Linked DNA regions of Sulfuricurvum kujiense DSM 16994. The protein of the gene in region 1 interacts with the protein of each later gene in a pairwise test. Links are inferred from orthologs where the notes say so. Each region holds a gene or a part of one and is shown in the gene's direction. Other genes may lie near its edges.

What was found. The genes of interacting proteins can lie anywhere in the genome.
Region 2: the proteins of SULKU_RS06925 (region 1) and acpP interact in binary tests that used the Escherichia coli proteins (3 or more experiments, as listed by UniProt). The link is inferred for Sulfuricurvum kujiense DSM 16994 from one-to-one orthologs.

The regions. Positions count from the first base shown.
Region 1 is NC_014762.1:1,376,863-1,384,706, reverse strand. Bases 2,308-5,307 are described here. They hold SULKU_RS06925 (YbgC/FadM family acyl-CoA thioesterase), read left to right. Parts: upstream 2,308-3,621; coding sequence 3,622-3,993; downstream 3,994-5,307. Other genes in these bases: SULKU_RS06910 (Crp/Fnr family transcriptional regulator), read right to left, coding at 5,014-5,307; SULKU_RS06915 (ferritin-like domain-containing protein), read right to left, coding at 4,441-4,947; SULKU_RS14400 (ankyrin repeat domain-containing protein), read right to left, coding at 3,988-4,437; SULKU_RS06930 (MFS transporter), read right to left, coding at 2,308-3,390. In the rest of the region: SULKU_RS06940 (hypothetical protein), read left to right, coding at 1-388; SULKU_RS06935 (bifunctional protein-serine/threonine kinase/phosphatase), read right to left, coding at 400-2,040; more of SULKU_RS06930, read right to left, coding at 2,113-2,307; more of SULKU_RS06910, read right to left, coding at 5,308-5,679; SULKU_RS06905 (hypothetical protein), read right to left, coding at 5,657-6,661; SULKU_RS06900 (uracil-DNA glycosylase), read right to left, coding at 6,721-7,383; SULKU_RS06895 (hypothetical protein), read right to left, coding at 7,465-7,844.
Region 2 is NC_014762.1:359,993-366,182, forward strand. The notes cover bases 600-3,321. They hold acpP (acyl carrier protein), read left to right. Parts: upstream 600-1,706; coding sequence 1,707-1,937; downstream 1,938-3,321. Other genes in these bases: gpmI (2,3-bisphosphoglycerate-independent phosphoglycerate mutase), read left to right, coding at 600-811; fabG (3-oxoacyl-ACP reductase FabG), read left to right, coding at 882-1,625; SULKU_RS01870 (beta-ketoacyl-ACP synthase II), read left to right, coding at 2,049-3,266; accA (acetyl-CoA carboxylase carboxyl transferase subunit alpha), read left to right, coding at 3,279-3,321. In the rest of the region: more of gpmI, read left to right, coding at 1-599; more of accA, read left to right, coding at 3,322-4,214; SULKU_RS01880 (3'-5' exonuclease), read right to left, coding at 4,255-5,058; SULKU_RS01885 (phosphoribosylanthranilate isomerase), read right to left, coding at 5,055-5,642; rpe (ribulose-phosphate 3-epimerase), read right to left, coding at 5,639-6,190. UniProt on the Escherichia coli protein: Carrier of the growing fatty acid chain in fatty acid biosynthesis.

The DNA.
Region 1 (7,844 bases):
CAAGTCCAAAGCGACGCAAAACCGCGGAGATTATCTGTTTTGGGATATTGAAAACTTTTCCAACATCGGATCGTTGTTCAACGACGTTATCGAGAAATTCGACATTCCCGATAATCGTATTTATGTCGCGGCCAACCCTGATTCTCTGTATCTATACAAAAGCCAATGGGAAGCCGATCTGTACGATTATAAAAAGACGCTTCAGTCGTTTAATTTCACCAAATGCGATCACGGCAAGAATGTCGCCGATGATATTTTACTGGGGCACTTTCAAACGCTTTCGCTCAAAAATGCAAATGTTTATCTGATGACGTTTGACCGGGAGCTCAAAGAGCGGTTTATCGCTGAATGCCATCCGAGCAACAATCTGTTTATACTTGAAAAGTAGTTGTTTTCAGGCTACTTCGAAACATAGAGGACAAAGGTTACAATCTCGGCAGCGAGGGCAAGAAAAAATCCGATCTTGTAAAACATGACGGGCGAACGCTCGATCAGGGGTGTCTCATCGCTGAAGAAAGGTTTGACTTTCTCGGGCGCTTTAAGCTCATAAAAAAATTCGGAGTAGTGAGTGTAGCGACGCTCCGGCGAAACGGCAATGGCACGCATGATGATCGAATCAAGCCAGAGGGGGATATTGCTGTTGAGCTTGACCGGACGTTTGGGAGTTTTGAACGTCGGAGTCTGGAACGGTTCGATCTCGCCGTAAGGGAGTTTGCCGCTCAAAGCCCAGTAGAGGGTGACTCCGATTGAGAAGATTTCGGTCGATTCGTTGATAACGCCTCCGATGAACCGTTCGGGCGCAAGGTATGAGGGGGTCCCCGCTCGGGAGTCGGTCGAAAAAATTTCGACAATCGAGCCGAAATCGACCATTTTAAAATTGACCCCCGCTTCCCCTTCCTTTTTGTAGACGATGATATTTTCGGGTTTAATGTCGCCGTGCACCAATCCCAGATGCAGCAGATGGGCTTCGGCTCGGTGGAGAAATTTTCCGAGTTCGATTGCATTGTCGATGGAGAGAGGGCGGTTTTTGACGTAATCTTTTAAATTGATTCCCTCAACGAGGTCCATCATATAATAGCGGACACTGCGCCCTTCGGGAATCCATGCGTGACCGAAGGCTTTGTGGGTGATCTGTTTTGCGGTCCATGCTTCGCGGACGAATTCGTCCAAGGCTTGTTCATCATACGCGCGCATCGGGAATTTCATGACATAGAATTGCCCCTGCTTGCTCACTTTCCAGATCCGCCGGTGTTCCATCATCGGTGATATGAGGGTATATCCGTCGATAATGTCACCTTCATACAGCGATTTAGGGATAGGAAGATCGTTGTTTTTGAGTGCGTGCAGCGGATCGAGTGATTCGATACGAAAGATCTGCAGACTCATATCATCACGATCGTGCAGTTGGCCGTCTTGAGCGGCGTGGTTGATGATCGTTGCAGATCCTAATCCCTGATGTACCAGATCCATAAAACTTTTTTCATCGATCAGATTGTAGACGCCGTCGCTGCATAAAACCAGAGTGTCTCCGACGGCGATCGGGGTAGAGACGATATTCGGATCGATGTTTTCACTCATGCCGCAGGCTTGGGTCAGGACGTGCGACATGTATTCATCATCCATCGTATGATCGGTACTGAGGCGCTTGAACTCTCCGTTTTGTTTCAAAAGATAGATGCGGGAATCTCCGAGATTGAGGGTATAGAGGCTCTCGCCTTCGATGATTGCCAGACAGAGTGTTGTCAGCAGTTCGATTTGCCCGTACTGGGAAATCGACTCTTTAAAGAGGAGCCCGTTGATATGGCGGGTAAAGACTTCCATCGTTTTGGAAATCCCCCATGCTTTTGGACGGGATTTGAACTGATTGATAAAAAATTTGACACTCTGACGGGCGGCGGTTCCGCCGCGTTTGGCGCTCCCCACGCCGTCGCACAATACCGATACGAAAAGCGAATTATCGATAATGGCATAGGCGCATGCGTCATCTCCTGTGGAACCGGGTTTGGGAAGAATATATTCGCTGGATTGCAGTTGCAGCATGCTAAAAGTCCAAGTTATATAGGATTTTGTCAATTTCATATTTACGGTGCGATGCACCGTATAATACAGGATTTAAATCCGTCCGCCTGCAGTCGCACCCCACGTCGTTCTCCATCGGGTTTTTACCAGAGAGATACCCGATATCGCCACTAAAACGAATCCGGCAAAGATTAAGAACCCGGCGGCATAACCGTCAAATGCCCCCTGAGACCAACCGAATGTTTTGATTAAAGCCGATCCGCCCAATCCTCCGGCCGCACCGATAAGTCCGGTCATAATCCCGATATCTTTACCAAAGCGCTGCGGTACGAGCTGGAACACCGAACCGTTTGCCATTCCGAGATTCGCCATGATCAAAAACATCACCGTAATCGCTGCCCAAAACGGCAGGTCGATCAAGGCCGTGATCAGAGACAACACTACAATGCTACCATAAAATACATAGAGGGATTTTACCCCGCCCATTTTATCGGCGATAGCCCCTCCGACCGGACGCAAAACAGCCCCGGCGAAGATACAGAGAGCTCCGAAATATCCTGCCATGACTTTGACATTGTCTTCATTCAGAATATCCAGACCGATAGCGGACATATCGCTTTGATAGGTGTTCATCAAATAGACTTTCATATAGTTGGCAAATCCGACAAACCCACCGAATGAGACTGCATAAAAGAGGTTGAACCACCAGGTGTCTTTATCCCCTAGAAGTTTCATGTAGTCTTTGAATCTCTTCGGGTTCGGCTTATAAATGCTTAGCGGGGCATCTTTTGCCAAAAACATATAGGCGATGAAAATGATTGTTGATAGGACTCCGCCCACGAGAAAAACCGATGGCCATCCCCACAGTTGAGCGATCTTAGGAGCAAACAAAAAGTCGATCACGACCCCGATGTTTCCCGCACCCGCAATACCCAAAACAACCCCCTGAAGACGCGGCGGATACCATTGTCCCGCTTGCGGAAGGGCAACGGCGAACGACGCACCGCCGAATCCGAGACCGAGCGCAACCAGCAGCAGCTGATTATAGGTAATCGCATCCGATTGGATGAATGCGAAGAAGAGGGTGAAAATAACGATCAATTGTGATCCCAACGCGGTCTTTTTCGGTCCGAATTTATCGACGAAGAAACCGAGAAGAATCCGTAAAAGGGCTCCGGACATAATCGGAAGCGCCAGCAAGGTCGCGATCTGCGAATCATTGAGGGCATTGCCTGCCGCACTTAGCGTCTCATTGATCTCAGTCGCCAACGGTCCGAGCATCGTCCACATCATAAAACTAAAGTCGAAATACAAGAAGGCGGCCAGCAGTGACGGCCAGTGCCCCTCTTTTTTCAATTCACCCAATTTCATATCCACTCCTAATTAGGATTTTTTTATCTGAAATAATTGTAACGCGAAAATTTCACTGTTAATACTATATTATGATTAAAAATTAATCATATTGATGTTTAAAATAAAAATCATGCTATAAAGTCAATAATTGAAGATAAATCGATAGTGCATGTATAATACGCTAGGATAAATCCCACGGAAAATTTATATATAAATCTGCGTTTAAAAATTGAAAAATAGAGGCCTGATATGCAAATACGCGTATATTACGAAGACACTGATGTCGGGGGAGTCGTCTACCACTCCAACTATCTTAACTTCTGCGAACGGGCCCGCAGTCAGCTTTTTTTTGATGCCGGACGTTCACCGATATTGGAAAACGGACATTTCGTAGCCAAACATATCGATGCGGAGTATCTGAAAAGTGCCAAATTCGCTGACATTTTAGAGGTAAAAACAACACTCTTAGAGATTAAAAATGCCTCATTTACGTTATTGCAGGAAGTATTCAGAGCCGATGAGAAACTTTTTTCGATGAAGATTGTTCTGGTTCATATCGATTTTTCGGGAAAAATGACAAAAATCCCCGATCGCGAAAAACAATTTCTCTCAGCTTTATAAGAGAGGCTTGAGTTTCGGTGCCGCTTTTTCAATCGCTTCTGCGATCTCTTTGTTTTCTTTCATCAATGCAATATCCAAGGGTGTCATCCCGTCTTTACTCATCGAACTTCCTGAAGCGCCGTTTTCAAGTAGATACAAAGCAATAGTGTTGTGCCCTTTCCAAGCAGCCAGATGCAATGCAGTCGCACCGCCGGAGTCTTGAGCGTTTACGTCCGCACCTTTGGAGACAAGATACTTGACCGCTTCCAAATTCCCGACCCAGCAAGCATACATTAAAACTGTTTTATTGTTATCCTCTCTGGCGGCATTCGCATCATTCAGATTTTGAACCTGCATTTCAAGCGCCTCGGTATCATTAAGGTCAAGCAAACTTACCAGTTTCAATATCTCTGCACCATACAGGAGATTAGAGAGTAGGACTGCTAATAAAAGAATTTTTTTCATACGTTAGTTTTTAAACTCGGCAATAAAATCATGGATGTCATCGTACAGTGCCTGTAGATCCTCTTCATGCTCGACTTCATCTGCCAAAATTTGTGAGACCATGTCATAGGTAATAATGTCTTTTTCCCGAGTAATGTCGAGGATATTGGAATAGACACTGATAGCACATTGTTCGCCCTTGATAGCTTGTTCAAGAACTTTGCGTACATCAGGATCAGTCGGGGCCTCATATCCGCAATTGGAATTGCTTACCCACTCGGAAGGATGAAGTACCGGAGTACCACCGAGCTGAATAATCCGATCGGCTACCATCGTAGCATGACGCAGCTCATCCGCCGCATGTTGGGTAAGCTCTGCGATTGCAGCATCTTTCATTAACCCTTTGACCACTTTGGATTCGATGAAATACTGGTAATACGCTAACCATTCATCACAATATGCTTTGTTAAGAAGTTCGTAAACCGTTTGCGCTTCGATTCCTCGAAGGAGTGAAATACCTCTTTTGCCCATCGTAAACTCCTTATCTTTTTTTATAGATTGTTTAACTCTATCACTGCTTCTCTTAAAGGAAAATAATTATCCGCAACACCGATTTAATTTATCCGAGGACAAAAGGTTTAAACCGTTTTTTTTCGAGAATTCTATTATCCCTTCGGATTTTAATTTTTTAATCATTCTTGATAGTGTTTCGGGCGTAATCCCAAGCAAATGTGCAATTTCGATCCCTTTAAGGCGCTGAAAAATACCGATATCATCTCGAATCAATCGCGCTACTTTTGCCATGGCGTTTGGGGCACTGTGTCGTTGCAGCGAGAGCTCTAATGCGGATATTTTTTGGGTCAGTGAGGAGATAAGGGCGATGCTCAATGAGGGATCATTCTGCAAAAGTTTAAGAAAAGGATCACGAGCAATTTTTAAAATAATTGAGCTATCTATCGCTTCACACGAAGCCGGGTAGGGGACTTGTTTCAATGTTGCGACCTCGGCGACCAATGAAGGTGCCCGGAATCGGTGTATCAACATCGTCTCGGTTGAGGCGGTTGATTTGAAAATGGAAACTTCCCCTTCAATCAGAAAATGAAAATAATCGCTTTGGTTCCCTTCATAAAAAATGATTTCACCTTTATTATAATGGCGGATAATTCCGATCTGTTCGATCTGATTGCACTGTAGTGGGGTTAAATGGGAGAAAATTCCGATTCGTTCCAGAGAAAGCGAATTATTTTGAGGTAACTGATTCAAAACCGTACTCTTTCGCATGCAACAGCTCAACAGGATAAATAACTTGAGAATTAATTAGACGCATTGTATAGGCTCGTGGCGTATTATCTAACATCGAGACAAGATAATCGATTCCGACACTGCTGGAGTATTGAATCCAATCATAGGCAAGATCGTTATTCATCAATTCATTAGCCTCATAAATCGAAGGAGGGAATTCAACGAGAGAATTGGCGATGATCATATTTTTTCGATCTCGGTATTGGGTTAACACTAAAAGATTCGGGTCCATATTGATTTGTGTGGAGAGAATATTACGTTCTTTGATCCCTATAAAAGTGAGTTGGGAGGCCAAAATAGCGCTTTTTACAACAGGAATATGAAGGATTACACTGTTTTTGTTAAATAGGGAAGGTTTTGAAAGATGGGAAATAATATTGTCACCGTTAAAGTCTACGGCGTAGCTTCTGACTTTTTTCTTTTCGCGTTCATGAGCCAGAAAAACCTCTTCGGTAGATGACTTTAGTTGCGAACCCACCGGTGAAGTGTCGTAAAAGATTGAAATTGAATCTGCCATATACGGGAGCAGCGCTTCAATCTGTGCCAGATAATCGATTCCTCCGAAAGTGATATTATCAGGAGCTGATGGGATATCACGCTTATGCACGGTCGGAATAAATATCGGGAGATGTGTCTCGATATGGACAAGATTCTTGGCACCTTCACCGGTAAGGGGAGCCAGTACGGCATCCATTTTGTCTTCACGCAGTTTTGCAAACGTTTCTGCCAACGTTATTGACGATTCATCCTGCATAGTATATTGTTGTATTGAAAAACGGCCGCTTCGACGGGTTGAGAGTGTTGCCAGTGCGACGTTATAAACCGACTGTGCATATTTTCCGATTATCTTCGGAGAAGAGACTACGGCAATTTTAATCGATTCATCAGGTTTGATGGATGTTTGAATCGGGTGGATTGCATCGGATGATTTTCGAATAACCATCGTTTTTCCCTGAGAAAAAACGAACATAAGCGAAAGGATAAAAGCTAAACGCAAAAAGATCATAATAACTGGCTCTTGATAGTTTGCAAATCCCTCATCGCCTCTTTTTTACAAGAGGGATTGCGTACAAGATAGAGGGGATGATGCATCGGAATCAATTGAGAATCTCCATAAGGGATAATCTCTCCCCGGACACGTTCAAAATCTCCGTGGTCTCCGCTGAGTATCCGATAGGCATCCGCTCCCAGAGGAATGATAATGCGGGGTTTAATCAGTTCAATCTGTTTGGATAAAAACGGAGCGCAGCTGCTGCATTCGCTGGGGGAAGGATTTTGAAAACCGAACGGCTTGCATTTAACGGCATGGGTAAAGAAAACCTCTTCAATTTTTAGATTCAACACTTTTTCAATCATATCCCGCAGCATCACGCCCGATCTTCCGACATAATACTCTGAACTCTCATCTTCAGCGGCTGAAACGTAGGCATCCACAAACATCAGTTGAGCCTTAATGTTGCCGTATCCGCTCATACTTTGACGGCGGGACTTACTCAAATCGCAGAGAAAACATTGAGCAATGTTTTGATTAATTTCCCCAAGAGAATCGGGTAATGAGTTCAAAGGGGTTTGAAGATTCGGCGTAATCGGATCAACAAAAGAATACCCTAATGATTTTAACCGATAAAGATTTTCGAGAAGAGCAAGATTTTGAAAAGAGTCCACGGCATTCACTTACGTTTATGTATTTAATGGAGTATAGATAAGAAGGGGTTAAAAGGAGATAAAAAGTCTAATCTGATTTTCTTAGCGGTGAAGGATATCTTCCGTTTCAATGCGGACATGGGAATCTTTGTGGATCTCTTTCATAATCTGTTTTAGACGGTTTAAAATAAGTTTCGGCGACATGGTTACATCCAACGAATCCAATGCGACTGAGCTGCTGTGGTTATTAAAATGTCCGTCTAACTTATGGATAATGTTTTGAGATGCTTTGTAAGCGTTTTCTTCAGACGTAAATGCAAAAATTATAAAATAGTGATGTTCATCCAACTGTATCAAATGATCTGAAAGCCTCACAAATTGTGATAAATCCACTACACTTAATGGTGTTTCATGGTACAACAGGGCAAACGTTGCGTCAACCTCAAATCGCTCATATGTATAGTACGTTTTTTTGACGAGTA
Region 2 (6,190 bases), 1.0 Mb from region 1 along the record:
TGAATTCATTACCCCTACATCATTCTACGGGTATGAAGGGGTAAAAGAGGGGGATGCGGTATTGATGCTCAATTTCCGAAGTGACCGGATGCGTGAACTCACGACGGCGATCGGCGATCCTGAATTTAACGGATTTAAGAGGGTGTTTGTTCCGACCCATTTGGCAACGGTAACGCAGTATGACAAATCTTTCCCTTATCCGGTTCTTTTCCCAAAAGATGCTCCCGTAAATACCTTGGCGGAAGTGATCTCGAAAGCGGGGCTTCGCCAGCTGCATACGGCGGAAACCGAAAAGTATGCCCATGTCACCTTTTTCTTTAACGGCGGTATCGAAGAGCCGTATGAAAACGAGACTCGGGTGCTGATCCCGAGTCCGCAGGTTAAAACGTATGACATGCAGCCGCAGATGTCTGCACCCGAAGTCGGGAGTGCCGTGGTTAAAGCAATGGATGAGGGAATCGATTTTGTGGTCGTCAATTTCGCCAACGGTGATATGGTGGGACATACCGGCAATTTTGAAGCGGCAATCAGCGCCGTCGAGGCGGTTGATCACGAATTGGGGAGAATCGTCGAAGCGGCACAAAAGAACGGCTATTCGATGGTATTGACCTCCGATCACGGCAACTGCGAAGAGATGCGTGATGATGCGGGCAATATTTTAACCAACCACACGGTCGGAAAAGTATGGTGTTTCGTTATGGCTGAGGGGGTGAGCGAAGTACATCCGGGTGCCCTTAATAATGTCGCACCGACGGTTCTAAAATTAATGGAGCTGGATATTCCGTCCGAGATGGATACACCGCTAATATAAATTAAAGTATGCAGGCATACGCGGGCTTTACTCCGATAGCGTTATAAAATTATTAATAAAAAGGATAAGAATGAAATTTTCGGGAAAAAATGTATTGGTAACAGGTTCAAGCCGGGGAATCGGTGCGGAAGTAGCAAAAGTGTTGGCTCTCTACGGTCTTAAAGTATGGATCAATTATCGTAGCGGTGCGGCAGCGGCGGATGCGGTTAAAGCACAAATCGAAGCGGCCGGCGGGCAAGCGGCGGTTATCGGATTCGACGTAGCCGACGAAGCGGCATTTGTCGATGCGATCAAAACGATTATCGATGCGGACGGCGAACTCTCCTATTTGGTTAATAATGCGGGGATTACGAAAGACGCCTTGGCCCTTCGTATGAAGAGCGATGATTTCATGGCGGTTATCAACGCCAATCTCCTCTCCGCATTCGTCGGATGCCGCGAAGCGTTTAAAGCAATGCGCAAACAAAAATTCGGTGCCATCGTCAATATCGCGTCTATCGTCGGTGAAACGGGAAATGCCGGACAGACGAACTACGCGGCTTCCAAAGGGGGCGTGATCGCAATGACCAAAAGTTTTGCTCAGGAGGCGGCATCAAGCGGTATCCGCTACAACACGGTTACTCCGGGCTTTATCGCAACGGATATGACCGATGTCCTCAGCGAAGAGATCAAAGCCTCGTTCACATCAAAAATTCCGATGGGCCGTTTCGGGAACGCCGCGGAAGTGGCTGAAGCGACCGCATTTTTGCTCAGCGATCATTCCAGCTACATCACCGGAGAAACTCTCAAAGTCAACGGCGGAATGTTCATGTAAGAGCGCTTGGGGCGGCTGTTTTGCCACTTAAGCTAAATATGGTATAATTTTACGATTTTTATTCATAGAACAGGAGCTATTATGGCACTTTTGGAAGATATTAAAGAAGTAGTGGTTGAGCAACTAAGCGTAAACCCGGACGAAGTTAAAGAGAATTCTAAATTCGTAGAAGATCTTGGTGCTGACAGCCTAGATGTTGTTGAATTGGTAATGGCTCTTGAAGAGAAATTCGATATCGAAATCCCTGATGACGAAGCGGAAAAAATCCAAACTGTCCAAGATGTAATCAACTACATCGAGAGCAAAAACTAAAAAACTTTATCGGGGACCCACCTCGATAAATCCAAACAAATTATTTTTATGGTTTAAGAGATTGGCTTAACGGAGCCAAAGTTTCAGACCATCCAGTATCAGGAGAGAATTGTGAGAAGAGTAGTAGTAACCGGTATGGGAATGATCAATGCGCTTGGTCACGATAAAGAGAGCTCATTTAAAGCTATTTGTGACGGTGAATGCGGGATTGATATGATCACGATTTTTGATGCATCGACACAAAGTGCTCAAATTGCCGGTGAGGTAAAAAATTTCGATCCTGAGACCGTTATGGATGCCCGAGAGGTTAAAAAAGCGGACCGTTTTATTCATCTTGGGATCAAAGCGGCTCAAGAAGCGATGGCGGATGCCAATTTTCCGGAAGGATTCGATAAAGAGCGTTTCGGTATCGACGCGGCAGCCGGTATCGGAGGACTTCCGTCGATTGAAAAAAATTCGATTATCCTTGAAACCAAAGGTGCACGCCGTATCTCTCCATTCTTTATCCCGGGAGCATTGGTAAACATGCTCGGCGGGTTTATATCTATCGATCACGGCCTTCAAGGTCCTAACCTATCAGCGGTAACGGCATGTGCGGCAGGAACCCATGCGATCAGCGAAGCGGCAAAAACAATTATGGTCGGCGGTGCTGATCAAATGCTGGTCGTCGCGGCTGAATCGGCGATTACCGGTGTCGGTATCGGCGGATTTGCATCAATGAAAGCGCTTTCTACCCGCAACGATGATCCGAAACATGCATCACGTCCGTTCGATGCGGATCGTGACGGGTTCGTTATGGGCGAGGGGGCTGCCGCATTGGTACTCGAAGAGTACGATGCGGCAGTGGCGCGCGGTGCCCGTATTTATGCGGAAGTCATCGGATTCGGTGAGAGCGGTGATGCGAATCACATTACAACACCAAGTCTTGAGGGGCCGCTTCGTGCAATGAAAGCGGCACTTAAAATGGCGGGGAATCCTAAAGTTGACTATGTCAATGCGCACGGAACCAGTACTCCGACCAACGATAAAAACGAAACGGCAGCACTCAAAATCGCATTCGGAAGCAAAGAGAACTGTCCTCCGGTGAGTTCGACAAAAGGGCAAACGGGGCACTGTCTCGGTGCAGCGGGCGGTATTGAAGCGGTTATCAGTATTATGGCGATGCGTGACGGTATTATCCCTCCGACTATCAACTACGTCAATCCGGATGAAAACTGCGATTTGGATATCGTTCCGAATACGGCACGTAAAGCGGAACTTAATATCGTTATGTCTAACTCTTTTGGATTTGGCGGCACCAACGGTGTTGTCATTTTCAAAAAAATATAAGAGGGCAAGCCTTTGGCTACCTATTTAGATTTTGAACAAAATATCCGTCAAATTCAAGAGGAGATCATAGCTGCAGAAGTTCGCTACGATCACCATGCCGTAGAGATCCTCAAGCAGGATTTAGATAAAGAGGTTCAAAAAACCTACGCGAATCTTTCCCCGTATCAAGAGCTTCAGCTCGCGCGTCATCAAGACCGTCCGTATGCCCTTGATTATATCAACCTTATCCTCGATAAAAAGTATGAAATTCACGGAGATCGTCACTTTCGAGATGATCTCTCTATTATCTGCTATATCGGCACCATCGGTGATGAACGGGTTATGGTGATCGGTGAACAAAAAGGGCGCGGAACCAAAAATAAGCTCAAACGAAACTTCGGTATGCCTCATCCTGAAGGGTACCGCAAAGCACTTCGTGCGGCCAAAATGGCGGAAAAATTCAATATTCCTCTTCTGATGCTGATCGACACTCCGGGCGCCTATCCGGGTCTGGGTGCGGAAGAGCGTAACCAAAGCGAAGCGATTGCCCGAAATCTTCTCGAACTCTCAAACCTCAATACGATTACCGTATCGGTGGTCATCGGCGAGGGGGGAAGCGGAGGTGCTTTGGCGATCGGTGTAGCGGATCGCCTCGCTATGATGCGCTACTCCGTCTTCAGTGTTATCTCACCTGAGGGGTGTTCGGCAATTTTGTGGAATGACCCGACCAAAGTAGAAGCGGCAACGAAAGCGCTTAAAATCACCTCTGCCGACCTGAAAGAGCTTGATTTGATCGATGATATTATCGATGAGCCGCTGATCGGTGCACATCGTGATAAAGAGGGCTCCGCAAACGCCCTTAAATCATATTTTATGACTCAGGTCAATACACTTCGCAAGCTGAGTGATTCCGAGCGCCTTGATAAGCGTTACAACCGTCTTGTCGGTATGGGACGCTTCAGCGAATAATCAAATGCTGTTTCCGCATTAGAAAGCACGTATGCGTGCTTTATTTCACCGCTTCTTTTTCTTCCGTCTCTTTTTTCTCTTCTTTTTTCGGTTTCGGACGTTTCAGACGTTTCGCCTCTTTTGAAAATGCGATGAGCTCTTCGCTATTGGTTATGGAGGATGGGAGAAGATTGAGGACACGCTTGAGTAGTTTTGTCGTTGTCATGGCATCGGAGAGGGCGCGATGGTGAGTGGCTTCTTTGTAGAGCTCCAGTGCTGTGTTTAGATAGGCTAAACCGTATCGTTCAGACTCGATGGTTCTCTCCGCCAAATCAATCGTACATAAAGAGCGGTTGAGAAGTTTTGATAAACCGACACGCTCCATCATCGCCGATACAAAGTTGTAGTCAAATTTGGCATCATGTCCTACGAAAATTGCATCGCCGAGAAAAAGACGAAATTCGCGCATTACTTTGCTCATGGCCGGAGCTTTAAGGGTTTGCTCCGTTTTGATACCGGTAATCTCCTGAATCTGATCGGAGATATCGGTACAATAGACAAGACTCTCATAGGTATCGATTATTTTTCCGTTTTGCAGCTTAACCGCACCGATTTCGATAATCTGGTGGTGGGCGGGTTTTGAACCGTTTGATTCAACATCGACGATACAAAAGAGAGTATCTTTTACGGAAGTTATGGCGCTTTGAAAGCAATACATCTCCTCATGAAGAATGATGTTCATCCCCTGCGATTTGAGAAGCTCGAGCCTCAGATCGGCATCACTGCCCAAGAGGAGTTCAAATTCCTCTTTCGGGATACCGTTTTTAGACAAACGTGACAAAATTTTCGGGTCGAACAGCTTCACACTTTTGCCTTTTGGATAAACGTCTCTACCAGTTTATGGTCTTTTTTCCCATATGAGGCTTCGACACCGCTGCTGACATCGACACCGTAGAATCCGTACGGTTTAAGTGAAGCGACATTCTCGGGATCAAGCCCGCCTGCTAGGATGATTTTTGAACAATCGATCCCCTCAAACCATTCGATGTTAAGGCGTTTTCCGCTTCCTCCATACGCTTCACAGTACGCATCAATAAGGCGGTATTCATCAGTGTACGTTAGTATGTCTTCTTTTTTTTGAGCACGGATGACGCGAAGGGTCGGAAAATGGACATCGGAGAAAAAATCATCTTGAACATCGAAATGAATCTGGGCCAGTGTACATCCTGTGCTTAGGCAGACTGAGCGGATCACATCAGGGGTTTCATTGACAAAGAGTGCTACTTTTTCAACAAAAGGGGGAAGGGCGGCAATAACGGCTTTTGCATTTTCCGGGGCAATATAGCGCGGAGATTCGGGATAAAAGACAAATCCGAGTGCATCCGCTCCGGCATTGATCGCGAGGAGTGCATCCTCTATATTGGTAATACCGCAGATTTTAACTCTCATACGCGAAGGCTATCGATAGCGGTTTTATAATCATCTGCCCCGAACACGTAGCTACCGGCGACACAGATATCGACACCGGCTTCTTTGAGTACTGCAATGTTTGAACTGCCGACACCGCCGTCAATTTCAATCATGCATTCAGGATTGATACGGTCGCGTAAGGCTTTGAGCCGTTTGATTTTCTCTACAACGGTCGGGATGAATTTTTGTCCCCCGAAGCCAGGGTTAACCGACATCACCAAAACCATATCCAGATCACCTAAAAGATATTCGATGGCTTCGGCAGGGGTGTGCGGATTAAGAACGATTGCCGGCTTGATCCCGAGCGAGCGGATATGCTGAATAAGGCGGTGAGGATTTTTCTCCTCTTCGATATGAAAAGAGATATACTCCGGTTTCAAGGGTGCGAAAAGATCGACGAAAAAGGTATTGTTTTGTACCATTAGATGGATATCAAGGGGCTTGGTAGCTGCCTTCGCTATTGCGCTGACAACAACCGGTCCGATAGTGAGATTCGGGACAAAATGGCCGTCCATTACGTCAACATG